DNA from 2 places in the Piscibacillus salipiscarius genome. Region 2 is predicted to be linked to the other one. Evidence: riboswitches for the same ligand, from Rfam matches in the RefSeq annotation. Region 2 holds a riboswitch; the other holds the start of a gene.

Region 1 (7,996 bases), on a different contig from region 2:
CTGTACTGAGACTCCACTATGATGAGCCGCTTCTTCACCAAGACCTAACATGTTTAATTCTTTAATAAAAAACAACGATACAACCGAGACAACTAGAATAATCGGGAAAATAATTTGATTATAACTCCAGTCAGTTAGCGCCAGACTGCCCATCATCCAGAAAACAATCGTCTGTAATTGTTCGTTTGATAAAGCTAAAACTAATGACAAACAAGCTCCGACAAACGATTGTACGACTACTCCAGCTAATATAATCGTCTCAAGTCGCACTTTTTGATTCACTCGTGATAAAAAATAGACAACAAGTAAACTTACAAAGCCGAATAAAAATGCAACTGCTGGAAGAGTGAATTGACCTAGCCACAATGTCTGCAATCCAAATACAATAACTAAAGCCGCTCCAAATGATGCTCCTGATGATACACCTAAAATAAAGGGATCTGCTAACGGATTCCTTAGAACACCTTGGTAAATCGCCCCAGCTAATGCTAAAGCTGCCCCGACGGCTGCACCCAATAATACTCTAGGCAATCGAATATTCCAAACAATTGTCTCCGTTGATGTATCCCATGTTTCACCTATTAATTGATCAAATCCTGGAATATTCGAAAGTATAATTTGCCAGACAAGCTGCCAAGTTATATTCGCAGCTCCTAGTGTGACGGACAGACTCATCATAGCCATTAATATTATTAAGAATACAGGTATCCATAACCAAAGGGAATGTCTATTTTTCACTATTTATACGTCCTTTACTTCATTAAATCTGGATACAATGTTTTGGCTAATTCTTTTAAGCCTTCAGTTAACCTTGGTCCAGGTCTTGTTAATAAATCTCCATGCATGTCATAAACCTGTTCTTTTTTAATAGCCGTTACATCTTGCCAATTCTCTCTTTTCATCACTTTCGTAACGGCATTGTCTACATAATAACCATAAGTCGTGAATATAAATTCAGGGTCTTTTTCTAAAATAACCTCTTCGCTGACTTGTGGCCATCCTTCTTGATCTGAAATGATATTTCTACCACCAGCTAAATTAATTAATTCATTAATAAAGGAACCTTCGCCACCTGAGAATAATTCAGGGCCAACTTCAACCCATACACGCTTCTTCTCATCTTCACTTAACCCGTTAACTGCATTTTGAACGTCTTCTACATCTTGCTTCATATTTGAAATAATTTCATCAGCTTGATCTGTATGACCTGTTGCCTGCCCAACTAGTTGTATATCTTTATACACTTCATCTAAATTTTGTGAACCTAGCACTAACACTTTAAGTCCTGCGTTGCGCATAGCATCGATGTCATCAGCATTATTAACATCAGCCACCACTAAATCAGGTTCTAAAGAAACAATTTTTTCAATATTAAGCTGTTGATCGCCTACTTTTTCAATATCTTGAACCTCTTCAGGATAATTAGCCCATTGTGACACACCGACTACCTCATTACCAGCTCCAACTGAAAATACAATCTCAGTTGCACTCGGAATAACCGATACAATCTTTTCAGGTTTTTCGTCAATGGTTACATCTGTTCCTGATTTATCCGTTAAGGTAACACTTTCAAACCCCGTACTTGAAGACTCTTCACTATTCTCTTGTTCTGTTGCTTGGTCTTTTTCATTCGTACTCTCATTATTGTTACTTTCTTCTCCTTGGCAAGCTGTTAACCCGACAACTAAAACCAATGTTACTAACCATAGCCATATCTTGTTCTGCATCTAAATCTCCCTTTCTAAATTAAAAATACCCCCGCTTTCCAACGAATCTTTGGAAAACGAGGGCATGATGCCACAAAACTACGATTAGAACATCTATCATAGCCGTTCCTTTAAACCCGAAGGAAAACGAGCTAAAACAAGTGGGCAGGTCTCCTGGCTTAGGGTCATAGCTTCTAATCCCTTCCCATCCTTTATGGACAGTGGTTAATTAGTCGCTTCCCATACACAGTGGCGGGACCGCGTCGGATTCTAACCGAACTTCCCTTTTAAGTAAACATAAACTGTTTACACCAACTTGTTCCAATTTATTCAATTTGATATATCTATCTTAATCTTATTCTTTTATGAAGTCAATTCTATAAAACTTTATTATTTATGGTAGAATCAATCTAGATACATAGAAACGGGTGATTATAATGGATATCGGGGCCATCATACAGTTTTATCGTACGAAACATGGACTGACTCAAAAAGATCTTGCCAGTGGAGTATGTTCAATTTCGTATCTCAGTAAAATAGAAAGTGGAGCCATTGAGCCTAAGACCGATACTATCCAATTAATCTTTGAACGTCTAGACATGGACTATGAGAAGATTACATCTTATGATGAAAAGAAAATTCATGAACAGATTGATTTACTTTATCAAAATATTACTGAACAGAAATTAGATAAAGCAAAGGACTTTTCAGATGAACTTGAAGAAGTATTAACACCTTTTCACGAACCATATGTTCAGAACTATTTCGAGCTCATTCACTTTTATTACCTAATTACCGTTAATCCAACTGAAAAATATAACTTGAACTTTCAAGAGTTGCTTAGATTAGAAAATCACTTTGAAGGCAAGAAGCTATTTTATTTTTATAAAATCGTAGGCTTTTATTATAACTGCCATTTAAATTCTAAAAGAGCGAATGAATATTTTCACAAAGCAGTTGAGATCTTAGAAGATTTTAACCTTAAAGATCCAGAAATTTATTACCTGCTCGCATTATCATATATGGGTATGCAGAAGCCTATTTATTCGAATTATTACGTCGGAATTGCTCTTGAGCAGTATGCGAATGACTTAAAATATCGTAAGGTGACAGATTGTTACCACTTACTAGGTATTAACTATTTAAACTTAGGTGCTTATGACATTTCAGAGACTTACTTCAACCAAGTGCTTAAGTCAAAACCAATGGGTGATTCACCAAAAGTTAGGTCGAGAGCCACTCACAATTTAGCAATTCTTTACTACCGAAGAGGCAATTTTGAACACGCCTTAAAGCTACTTCATGAAGCACTAGAGCATCATTCTCACCTTTATGACATTGTTCATTCCAACTTAATTATTGCAAAAGTATACTACGAACAAGGAAAATCAGATTTAGCTAGAGAATATTTAACAAAGGGAGAAGATTTACTTCAAGGCACCAATTTAACGAAGGTCCGCCATCGTTATTATATTCTAAGGCATCAGTTATCAGATGAAACTCATAACGAGAAGTTCATTGAAAGATGCGAAAAAGTGATTCTCCCACATTATCAAACAATTGGTGAGACTGGCCTTATGAAAGAACTGCTTCATTTACTGGCAGAAATATTTACCGAAAAACAAGATTATGAAAAAGCTATTGACTATTACAAACAACTTAATGAAATCAAAATATAATGAGGTGAGTATATGAATAAAACAATTAATATTCTTAAAGAAGGCCCTATAACAACAATTAAACTTAATCGTCCTGATCAATTAAATGCAATGGATGTCGAATTACTAACAGAGTTAAATGACGAGCTTCAAAAAATTAAAAAAGATGACTCAAAAATTTTAGTGTTAACCGGCGAAGGGAAGGCTTTCTCTGCAGGCGGCGATATGAAAACCATGCTGCAAGAATCAGATCCTGAAGGCTTTCAAAAAGTAATGGGTATTATAAAAAATATTGTGATTACCGTTTATTCAATGCCAAAAGTTACGATTTCGGCTTTAAACGGAGCAGCTGCTGGCTTAGGTTTAAGTGTTGCATTAGCTGCTGACTATGTGATTGCTAAAGAAGATGCTAAAGTAGCAATGAACTTTATTGGAATCGGCCTCATTCCTGATGGGGGAGGTCACTTCTTTATGGAACAAAGGCTAGGGGCTGTTAAAGCTAAACAGACCATTTGGGAAGGTAAAATGATGACAGCTAAGGAAGCGCAGTCAATCGGCCTAGTCGATTTCACAGCAGATCAACTTGACTTAGCCTTAAGTCACTATTTAAATAAGCTACAGCAATCACCATTACAATCCATGATCACGACTAAGTTAATTATTAATAATAAGCAGCTTCCACAACTTGAGGAAGTGCTTAACCAAGAGACTCAAGGACAAGCAAAAATGCGACAAACACATGATCACAAAGAAGGTATTGACGCGTTTCTAAATAAACGCGAACCACAATTTATAGGGGAATAAGTAAAAATCGACTGACTTTACTAGAGGTCAGTCGATTTTTTTATGTCTTGGCTTAAGTCTAGGTATTTAACAAATACTTCGCTTAAGTCCTTAATACGCTTTTTTACATCTTCATCTACTAATTCTTTTGTTTCTGAAAAATGAGCAGAGTGGGTATAAACATAATTCGGCGTTGTTAAACAGCGAAAATAATCTAATATAGGTTTAAGCTGATTTTCAATAACTAAATGGTGTTGAAACGTTCCACCGTTCCCCATTAGTGCAACCGGCTTATAACGCATACATTTTGGTGATACTAAATCAAACATATTTTTTAATGCTCCAGGAATCGACCCTTGAAAAACAGGCGTTGCTATAATATAACCGTCTGCATGTTCAACCATATCGATTAGCTTCTTTGTATCCTCGTTATAATCATCTTTAGGTCGACCATCGGCAAATTCCATTTTGAAATCTTCTAAATAAAGTGTCTCTATTTGGTGCGAAGTGATTCTCTTTGTTAGATGCTTTTCTGCTTCTTTTAATAAATGCTTTGTCTTCTCTCCCGCAACTGTGCCATTAATCAGTAGAATCTTCAAGGTGACTTCCCCTTCCTAACCATTATATCTGTCCTATTTATATTAAAGTTAAGTTTTACTGTGTTTGTAATAAAAGTATAAAACCAAATAACTACTAAACGTCAACTCATATAACTTATCTAAGTCTATTGTCACACTTCATAGTGGTACTTTGTCATCACAATGTTACATTCTTGTACAAGCATTGTAATTGACTTAGCATTCTAAGTTGTTATACTTGGCAATGGTCTAAAGGAAGAGTGTTCCTATAGGGCCATTTTTGGGGACGAGAAAGTAAATATAGACTTTTGTCATATTGACATAATAAATGGAGGTTTTTTTATGAGTATACGACTAGTTAGTGCCTTCGCGTTTTTATTAACGTTTGGTGCACTAATGATGTTGAGTACTCCATTAAGCGCAGCTAAGATACAACCGACAACATTAGATAATAACACTGGAGCACAAGAACATCATGTACAATTCTTTTCAAAAGCCAATCACCAATTGGCTAAAAAAGATGAGATAAAATTAATAAAGCCTGAGCCCAAAAAAGAGAAAGCTCAGCAAACACAAGAAAAACAAAACAATCAAGACATACAACAAGTTAGTAAAGAAAGCCAGAACGGTAAACAAATGTACGTCAAAGCAACTGCCTACACTGCATACTGTGACGGGTGTAGCGGTACAACCTATACTGGCGTAGACTTAAGGGCAAACCCTGATCAAAAAGTGATCGCCGTAGACCCAGATGTGATTCCGTTAGGTTCTCGCGTATGGGTTGAGGGATATGGAACAGCAATTGCTGCTGACATCGGAAGTGCCATTAACGGTAATGAAATAGATATCTTCATGCCAAAAGAAGCAGATGCTTTGAGATATGGCGTCAAACAAATTCGAATTAGAATTTTAGATTAATAAACAAGCCTCTGCTGAGAATGCAGAGGCTTGTTATTTTATAAACCACTATAAAGTAAAAAAACCGAGGGCACCCCCTCGGTTTTACTATAATAACTATTTAGCTTTTGCTTCTAAATCAACATCCACATTGCCTCTAGTCGCTTTTGAATAAGGGCAAACTTGGTGTGCTTCTTTCATTAATTCGTCAGCTTCTTCTTGGGAAACACCGCTCATTTCAGAAATAAGCTTAACTGAGATCTTAAAGCCTCCATCTGAAGAATCTTTCATAAAACTTACTTCAGCAGTCGTTGTAGAATCAATATCTTTATCATTATTCTTGGCAACTAAGTTTAACGCACCATCGAAGCAAGTTGAATAAGTAGCAGCAAATAATTGTTCAGGATTTGTCCCTGTTTCATCTGTATTCTCTGTTGGCATAACGACATTTAAATCAATGATGCCATCGTCTGATTTAACGTGACCACCACGACCACCTTTAGCTGTTGCTTTAGATGTAAATAGTGTACTCAAAATACCACTCCTTCATTTTATGTTCTAGTTACTTCATACCCTAAAATTACCATTCTCATTCATCAACTATAAAATCTTTTGCATATGAACTTGTTCGATAGTCTTATTAAAGCCCAGTTCATTTAAAGCATTTAAAAGAACTGTATCTCGATTTGGATAATTAATAACATGGCGTTTAACACCATCGCGATCCAACTTAAAAATTTTATGTAAAAACGTTAACATTAAGAGTAAATCATATTCTAAAATGGGTTCAATTCCAACTTGATACAGCTGAACTGACTCCACATTGCCGTAAACATCATACCGTTCCTTTGTCATAGCATACCCAATTGGTCGTTCCCTGTCATATAAAATATAACCGATTCCTTCCTTTAAACTCTCCATCTGATTCTGCCAAGGCATGTCTTGCTGAAAAAATGAAAGTGATCGTATCTTTTCTCTTGGAACTCTAACACATTCTAATTCGTAATCATGAATAACCGTGATATCTTGATTCTCTTGAGGCCCTGCATAAAAACCCAAACGTTCTATTAACTCATAACCATGTTTTTCATATAGATTAATGGCTCTTTCATTTGTCGTTATGGCTTCAAGATTAGCGACGTTAACACCTTGTTCGTGATATACCGCTTGTACTTCTTCTATAAGCGTATGACTCAGCCCCGTCCCTCTAAACTCTGGAAGGATACCTGTACCACCGTTCCATGCATAAACTTTGTCATCATGCTTCCTAAAACCATTCATTACAATCGCTACGGGTGAGTCAGCATCTAATGCTATAATCGATGCCTCGGCGACTAAATCCTCTGTCACCATACGCCTTAAAAACGTTTGTGTATCCATGGTAACATCGACTGAGTAACCTTCAAATCCACGATTCCAGACAGAAACCACTTCACTTAACGAACAATCCGAAACTTTTTTAAATTTAATTTGGGTCATTATGATCACATCCTATTGTGTTACTTTAAACAAAAGCATTTATAAATCCTGCTTTTCTGCTGTTTTTCCTAAAAAAATCATTTCAACATGAGGGATGCCATCTTCTAAAAACTCATCAGAAATGGTTTGAAATCCGCAGTTACCGTAAAATTGTTGTAAATGAGCTTGCGCTTCGATTTTGACATTTGAGTCACTATACGTTTGACTAATATATTCTAGGGCTCGATTAATTAATTCTGTTCCAATTCCAGTTCTTCTCGTACTGTCATGAGTAATGACACGTCCAATTGAAGCTTCTTCAAATTTTACATTTGGTGGGATGATGCGACAATAGGCCAAAATTTGTCCCTCATTAATCAAGTACAGATGTCGTGATTCTTGGTCATATCCATCTATTTCTGGATATGGACAATTCTGTTCAACGACAAATACATCTACTCGAAGTTTTAGAATATGATACAATTCATCGTTTGTTAGTTCACTGAATGACTTATTTTCCCAGTTCATGGTGTCACCTCTTTATATGTAAATATAGAAAAACGCACGTAAATGAATATTTACGCGCGTTTAAAGTCAGTTTGTTAACGTATATTATTTAGCAACAACGTTAGCTGCTTGTGGTCCACGATCGCCTTCAACGATTTCGAACTCAACGTTTTGACCTTCAGCTAAAGTTTTGAAACCGTCTGCTTGAATTGCTGAGAAGTGTACGAATACGTCATCTCCGTCTGGACGCTCGATAAATCCAAAACCTTTTTCTGCGTTAAACCATTTTACTGTACCTGTCATTTAAAATGACCTCCTTAAAAGTATTACGACAAAACAATTGAATCTTGTTACTTTGACTTCCTTAAAGAGGTCATTCAGTAAACATCGATCCCAATTACTTCGTTCA
Region 2 (7,996 bases):
TATATTCAGAGTTTAAGAGCTGAAATGAAGGAAGTAACTACCTGTTATTACTTAGATCACTCCCACTTAAAGTATCGGTTGGATATTAAAACAGATACTCCAGCAAACGATACGAGTGCTAAGACACTAGTAATGTCTGAGAAAGAAAATGCTCCTCTCCACACGAGCTGTAATACATCATGTACATAATATAATGGAACAAATTGTGCAATCGTCTGAACAGTTTCTGGGTATATTTCTAAAGGAATTGTGACGCCAGAAAGAAATAACATAATATACATGAGAACGAAAGCTATTCCTAAACCTGCACCAGCTGTTTTGGAAACACTTGTAATGATTAAACAGAAACTACAAAAGCCCACAGTTACAATAACAAGCATTAAAAAATAAGACATTATGTGTTCTGTCATGGGGACTTTGAATAAAAAATAGGCAATGACCATAATTTCAATTGCACCAACAATTGCCGCGATAATTGCTTTCATTAGGATACTTAAAAACATAACCCACGGACGTAATGGAGTACCTTTTAGCCGCCTTAAAACACCTTTTTCCCGATCAATCACTAGTTGAAGGCCAATAGTAAACAACCCGATATTTAAAATCATGATTGCTATCATAGCAGATATGTATAAATCGAAATATTCCACTCCACCATATGATTCATTTCCAAATATATTTCCAAAGATAATAAACAAAACTGCAGGTAATACGAACGTAAAGCCCAGAGCCATAGGATCCCTCAAAAATAACTTTAAGTCTGCAATCATATGGTTCGTTATCATTTTACTCATGCACGAGTCTCCTCCCTCATCACTCCAGTCAAGTTCATGTATACATCTTCAAGATTTCCTTGTTTACTTGGAAGCAGTTTTTCCAGTTCTTGCTTTGTTCCACAGGCTACCATTTTTCCTTTTTTTAATACACCTATTCTGTCGCAGAGGGATTGTGCTTCTTCCATATAATTAGTCGTTAAAATAATAGTTTTTCCTTCTGACTTTAGCTTCTGAATGATACTCCATATATCTCGTCTTATTTCGGGGTCAAGTCCCGTGGTGGGTTCATCTAATACTACGATGTCGGGATCATTAATTAGAGCCAAAGCAAAAGATACACGTTGTTTCCAACCACCAGATAAGTGCTTAATATATTTATTCAAGTACCCTTCCAATCTCAACATAGAAACCAACTCTTCTATAGGGCGATTCTTCTTGTAGTAAGAAGCAAAAAGTTTCAGTACCTCTTTTACCTTGAGTTTTTCATATAGACTTGCTTGCTGGAGCTGCACACCAATTTTTTCCCGTAGTTGATAAAAGTCGTTTTGTGAGTCTAGACCGATTACTTGTGCACTTCCATTATCCGGTTTTCTAAATGCAGTAATCATCTCGATGAATGTTGTTTTACCTGCCCCATTCGGACCAATAATACCAAATACTTCACCTTCATATACTTCTAAATTTATATGATTTACAGCTATATGACTCCCATATCTTTTCGTCAATTCATTGGCGTGAATTATTACTTTAGACAAGACTACCAATCCTTTCACCTATATTGACTTTCAATTCAAACATCATTATTTCTCATGACTACACATACAAAAACACCCATAAACATTAATGTAATAATGCTCATGGGTGTTTAAAGTGTCTTTTAAATTTGTTCTACAAAAAAGTTATAGTACCGGTGGTCGGGTTCGAACCGACACTCCGTGAGGAACACGATTTTGAGTCGTGCGCGTCTGCCAATTCCGCCACACCGGCATGTGAAATATTTACGACAAGAATAAATATAACATGATTTAGTTTGTTTAGTCAATCTCTAAAATTAGCGAAGAAGGCAGTTCCACCCTGCCTTCTTGCTGTTTATAATTCATCAAATCCATTGGTGTCAGATACCTTCGTATATTGACGGGATTTTTGCTCGAAGAAGTCTGACTTGCCTTCGTCCACTTCTTTATAAGCCTTGATCCACTTCATTGGATTCTCCGTAATATGAGGGTAAGGTGCATTGACGCCTAATAGCTTACATCGTTTATTCGCTGTATACTTAATGTACTCCTCTAGTTCATCCATGTTAATGCCATCAATTTTGTTCCCAATAATATGCTGACCCCATTTGACTTCAAGATCAACAGCCTTTTTAAAGGTATCCGTCACAAACTGTTTATTCTCTTCTGTATTTAATCCTGGGTTCTCATTCAAAGTTTCTTTAAAAATATGCGCAAACAAATTCACGTGAATAAGCTCATCACGGTTAATGTAATTAATCATCGTGCTCGTTGAGACCATCTTCTGGTTTCGGGCAAGGTTATAAAAGAACGCAAAGCCAGCATAGAAGAATAAGCCTTCTAACACGACATCATAGACGACGGATTCAATGAATGCTTGAGGCGTTTGTACCTCTACAAATCGGTCATAGCCCTCTGCGATAAACTGATTTCGTTCCAGCAGCACTTCATCATGTTTCCAGTATTCAAAGATGCGGTCTTGTTCATCTTTATCGACTAATGACGATAGGACATAGGAATACGACTGATTATGAACCACTTCTTGGAACGACAGGACTTGCATCAAGGCTGACAAGCTCGAATCCGTTAAGTAATCCGCTACTTTAGCTGAATAGTCCGTTTGAATCGAATCTAGGAATGCTAGTAGCCCGATGATTTTCTTAAATGTTTCTTGTTCGTCGTTAGTTAATTCTGGCCACTGCTTACGGTCATTAGACATATTAATTTCAAATGGTGTCCAGAAGTTGGCGAGCATATTTTTATACATCGGGTATGCCCAGCTAAATCTGACATCATCCCAGTTAAGCACATTGGAGCTTTCTCCATTAATGATCCCTGTTGATGCATTCGGTGCTTGATAGTCATATAAACGTCGTTTTTGTATCGTTTCAGTCATAATAATTCCTCCTTACGATGCGCAGCTTTCGCAGTCTTCGATTTCTGATGACGTTGATCTTGTGTAATAGGTCGTTTTGAATTTGGCTTTCCAGGCTGACAGATGCATCGCTAGTAATTCTTTAGCTTTAATATGATTTTTGACGTAAAAGTTAAACGATATCGACTGATCAATATGCTTCTGGCGTGCTTCGTTTTGTTTAATCGTCCAGCTGTGGTCCATGTCATAGGCTGATTTATATAACCAAAATGTTTTCGCGCTTAAATCGGGTGCCGTGACCGGAATCTTATAATCTTTCTTTTCTTCTGAGTAGAATTTTTTAAAAATCGGATCGATACTTGCGGTACTTCCTGCAATTAGGCTTGTACTCGAGTTCGGCGCAACCGCCAATAAGTAGCCATTCCGAATGCCGTGTTTTTGGACATCTTGCATTAGTTCTTGCCACTCAGAAGAATGGTAGCCACGTTTTTCAAAATAATGGCCACTCTCCCATTCCGACCCCTCAAAATAAGGATAGGCTCCCTTTTCTTTGGCAAGTTCATGGCTTGCCTTAATCGTTAAATAAGCAATTCGTTCATATAGCTCGTCCGCAAATTTCACCGCTTCTTCTGACTCCCAGCGAATGCCTTTAAGCGCAAGCAAATGGTGATACCCAAACGTACCGAGTCCAACAGCACGATAGTTTTGGTTCGTAATTTGCGCCTGCAAGACTGGAATTGTGTTTAAATCTATCACATTATCTAGCATTCTAATCTGAATCGGAATGAGCCTTTCTAACACATCTTCTGACGCAGCCCGGCCAAGATTAATGCTTGATAGATTACAGACGACAAAGTCACCAGGCGATTTAGTTACGACAATTTTGCCGTCCTTTGTTTTCTGTTCTTCAACCGTGGTCGGACTTTGGTTTTGCGTGATTTCGGTGCATAGATTCGATGAATAGATCATGCCTTTGTGACTGTTCGGGTTCTTTCGGTTGACCTCATCACGGTAAAACATAAAGGGAGTCCCTGTCTCAAGCTGACTAATCATAACCCGCTTCATAATCTCAATGGCCGGAACTTCTTCTTTGGATAAATCAGGTTGCCTCACACATTCTTCGTATTTGTCTCTAAACGAAACTTCTCCATCTTCCTCATCATAAAAGTCTTCTAAACTATAGCCCATCACGCTTCTAACTTCGTGTGGATCAAATAGATACCAGCTTTCTCTCGCTTCGACTTTTTCCATAAAGAGATCTGGGATGCATACGCCTGTAAACAAATCGTGTGTACGCTGGCGTTCATCCCCGTTATTTAGCTTAGCGTCTAAGAATTTGTGTATATCCTTATGCCAAACGTCTAAGTAAACGGCAATGGCTCCTTGTCTTTGGCCAAGCTGATCAACACTAACTGCTGTATTATTCAGCTGCTTCATCCACGGCATCACGCCGCTCGACACACCTTTAAATCCTTTGATTGAACTTCCATGCGAGCGAATTTTACCTAAATAGACACCGATTCCGCCGCCATTTTTAGATAAATTCGCAATATCCGTATTCGAATCATAGATTCCTTGCAAACTATCATCGACCGTATCTATAAAACAACTAGACAGCTGCCCATGAGCTTTTCCTGCATTAGACAGGGTTGGAGTCGCAACGGTCATATATAAGTTGCTCATCGCCCAGTACGCTTCTTTAATGAGCTGCAATCTCTTATCTTTCGGTTCATGTATCATAAGTGTCATTGCAATCGTCATAAAACGTTCTTGTGGTAGTTCGAACACGCGACCTTCGTGATCTTTTGCCAAGTATCGATCGGCAAGCGTCCTGATCCCGATGTAAGTAAATAGTCGATCACGTTCAGGCTCTATCACAGTTTCAAGCTCTTTAAATTCCTCTTCGTCATAGTGAGTCAATAACTGATCACTATAGATGTTGATCTTTGATAAGTGCTTCGTAAGCTCATAAAAGCTGCCATATGGCTCTGCCTTTGAGTAACCTCGATTACCCGCTGCCTTTTGATATAGCTGATCTAAGTACACGCGTGCGCAGACATATGTCCAGTCCGGCTCGTCAGGACTAATGTTCTCAAGGCCTCTTAATAGAATTTCATTGGTCATCTGTTCTTTTGTGATTGTTTCTTTAGATGTGACGGCCTGAATGATTTTTTCCGTAAAGGAATTAGATTCTAGATGACCGAACTGGTTTAAGATCGATGCTAAGTAGTTTTTTAAATGTTGTCCATTGAACTCCTCAGTACCCTCTTCCGTTTGTAGAACTGTTTTAGATATAACCTGCATCTTTTTCCCTCCAAAATAAAAAATTCGCTTCCCGCGGGGAGAAGCGAACAAAACGATATGTATAGCTATACTGAATATAAATCAGGTAAAGCTAGCGTATATCGTTTCATTCTCTCAATCCCCGAAGAGTGTGAAACTTTTTCTCATTAAGGCAGGTCTCCTGACTTGCGCATCAGCCTACTCTGAACCTTCCCTTACAGGCACCCAACTATTGAGTGATCCTGCAAAGTGGTCATTCATTTCGTCCGCGCTTACAGTTGCGGGGGCAGTTCTGGAGTTACACCAGATTCCCTTTTAAGCAAATAGCACCTTAACAAGAATACTATATATAGATTTTTGATTAACACAAATACAATATATTGTGTTAATTTGCATTATAGATGATTTAATCTCATAACACAAGAGGGTTTAAATTATTTTTCATTTAACCTTTGATTGCACCTTCTGTCATGCCTTTTGTGATGCGTCTTTGGAAAATCGCATACAGAATAATGACTGGAATGATCGCAATCGCTAGGCTTGCGAATAACGTTCCCCAAGCATTGGTGTACTGCGCTTCATTACTAATGTAGTCAATGGCTAGTGCTAGTGTATAGTTGGTTTCTGTCTGCAGGAAAATAAGCGCCATAAAGTATTCGTTCCAGAACTGAATCGTGTTCATGATGGTGACGGTAATAATCCCGGATGTCGTAAGTGGCGTGACGATTTTCCACAGAATGCCGTATGGCGACATACCATCGATCGCCGCTGACTCTTCTAGCGATTTTGGAATCGTACTGATAAAACTTGTTAGCACGAAAATCGTAAATGGTAGTTGTGATAACGCATAAACGATCGCAAGGCCTATTAAACTATCTAGCATATTCAATTGAGCAAGTAAGAAAAATAATGGAATCCAAGCCAGCACCATTGGGATCATCATAGCTGAAATATAAAGCGTGAATAAGAAGTTACTCCCTTTAAACCGAACCCTCTCAATAGCATATGCTGTTGGAATGGCTAACACTAAACATAAAATCGCGCCTAATGCTGTTACGATTAAACTATTGAGTACGCTCGTTCCGATATTATATTCTGTCCACGCCGTGATGAAATTTTGATAATTAAACGTTTCAGGAAATCCCCAAGGGTTCGCATAGATCTCAGCGTTTGTTTTAAATGAGCCTAGGAACATCCAAAAGATGGGGTATAGCACGGCTAACGTCCAAATCAATAATGGTATTCTAATACCGAACCTGGCAACTCTCTCTCCGATTGATAATTTCATATGCTCCCCCTCCTAGTACTCTACTTTGTCTCTACGAAGCAAGAATTGTAGTAATAGTACGGTGATTAATGAAAGTACTAGAATCATAACCCCAATTGTTGCCCCGTAACCAAAGTTGTATTGTTTAAAAGCTTGTTGATATAAATAAGAACCCATAACGTGCGTTGCGTTATTAGGTCCCCCGCCCGTCATTACTTGAACAATGATAAAGGAACCGTTTAACGTGGTAATCACTATGTATAGAATCGATATTTTAATTTGAGGCCAAATTAATGGTAGTGTCACATGCCAAAATTGTTGCCACTCATTTGCCCCGTCAATACGAGCTGCTTCGTAGGTGCTTTTCGATATGTTGGCAATCCCGCCCATGAGTAATAACATGAATAGGCCAATCCCAGCCCAAACAGATGGTAATACTAAACTAGGCAGTGCCCAATCTTCACTTCCTAACCACGGTTTAGCCCATTCTTCAAGGCCGATTTTCTCTAAACCTGTATTTACAAGCCCTAAGCTTGGGTTATAAATAAACATCCAAAGAATCCCGATCACGACAACTGACATAATATTTGGAAAGAAGAAAACCACGCGATAGAACGGTGCTTCTTTAATCTTCAACTGAGTTAAAACAACCGCAACAAATAACGCTATTATCATAATTCCAATTACTTTTGTCACAACTAGAAAATAGTCATGCCAAATGGTCATAGGAATAATGTCATCAGTAAATAATTTTTTGTAATTATCAAAACCGACAAATTCTCGGGTGTTGGATGCACCTGACCATTCGAAAAATGAAAAATAAAGACCATTAAATAATGGATAAAGTGTAAAAATACTAAACATGATAAACGTAGGAATTAAACAAAAGGCAAGAAATATATATTTTTGTTTCTTATTTTGTACCATCGTGATCACTCTCTTCGCCTAAATAGTATATGGAATGCAGAAAGGATCCGCATTCCATATATAATTCTACTAATATTAGTTATTGTGCATTTCGATATTCTTCTGCCGCTTTCTCAGCTTCTTCAACAAATTCTTCTGCGGTAATATTACCAAGCATGAGTGAGACTAGAGCGTCACTAATAGGTGTTTCTAAATCAGCACTCATTGGGTGCGGCTTATGATAAATCTGTACCTGTTCAGGATCATTAATCATTTTGTTAGCTTCGATTAAATAATCAGGCACTTCTTCACTTTGCGATAAATCCACACCTGAAACGTTCATAATCGCACCTGTGTGCTCAGAGAACGATTTCGCATACTCTCTTGTAAAGACAAAGTCTACAAAAGCTTTAGCAGCTTCAGGGTTCTCAGCTTCCTTAGCAATCGCTAATGGACGTAAGTCAGGAACAATGGCCATTGGCTCTCCTGCTTTGTTCATTGGTGATGGAATAAAACCATACTTGAAGTCATCTGGTGTATCACCTGACATTTCATTCGGAAGCCAGAATCCAACTGGAATAAACGCATTATCATGTAGTAGGAAATTCATTTGTGATTGTGTATGGTTTAATGCACCAAATCCTGGGTCAACATA

The links. Region 2 has a riboswitch for cobalamin ahead of ACFSW4_RS04635 (ribonucleoside-diphosphate reductase subunit alpha). Riboswitches for the same ligand answer to the same signal wherever they lie in the genome.
Region 1: another riboswitch for cobalamin. It lies ahead of ACFSW4_RS03855 (ABC transporter substrate-binding protein); the one in region 2 lies ahead of ACFSW4_RS04635 (ribonucleoside-diphosphate reductase subunit alpha).

What each region holds. Positions count from the first base shown of each region.
Region 1 is NZ_JBHUMZ010000011.1:188,922-196,917, reverse strand. Features, by position in the region: gene ACFSW4_RS03860 (FecCD family ABC transporter permease) at 1-738, opposite strand, end outside; gene ACFSW4_RS03855 (ABC transporter substrate-binding protein) at 753-1,727, opposite strand; cobalamin riboswitch at 1,854-2,037, opposite strand; gene ACFSW4_RS03850 (helix-turn-helix domain-containing protein) at 2,144-3,385, shown strand; gene ACFSW4_RS03845 (enoyl-CoA hydratase) at 3,398-4,168, shown strand; gene ACFSW4_RS03840 (NADPH-dependent FMN reductase) at 4,189-4,746, opposite strand; gene ACFSW4_RS03835 (3D domain-containing protein) at 5,068-5,643, shown strand; gene ACFSW4_RS03830 (organic hydroperoxide resistance protein) at 5,740-6,159, opposite strand; gene ACFSW4_RS03825 (GNAT family N-acetyltransferase) at 6,223-7,101, opposite strand; gene ACFSW4_RS03820 (GNAT family N-acetyltransferase) at 7,141-7,608, opposite strand; gene ACFSW4_RS03815 (cold shock domain-containing protein) at 7,693-7,890, opposite strand.
Region 2 is NZ_JBHUMZ010000014.1:2,636-10,631, reverse strand. Features, by position in the region: gene ACFSW4_RS04655 (ABC transporter permease) at 57-794, opposite strand; gene ACFSW4_RS04650 (ABC transporter ATP-binding protein) at 791-1,531, opposite strand; tRNA gene ACFSW4_RS04645 (tRNA-Leu) at 1,682-1,763, opposite strand; gene ACFSW4_RS04640 (ribonucleotide-diphosphate reductase subunit beta) at 1,866-2,906, opposite strand; gene ACFSW4_RS04635 (ribonucleoside-diphosphate reductase subunit alpha) at 2,919-5,189, opposite strand; cobalamin riboswitch at 5,323-5,517, opposite strand; gene ACFSW4_RS04630 (carbohydrate ABC transporter permease) at 5,614-6,456, opposite strand; gene ACFSW4_RS04625 (carbohydrate ABC transporter permease) at 6,469-7,362, opposite strand; gene ACFSW4_RS04620 (ABC transporter substrate-binding protein) at 7,442-7,996, opposite strand, start outside.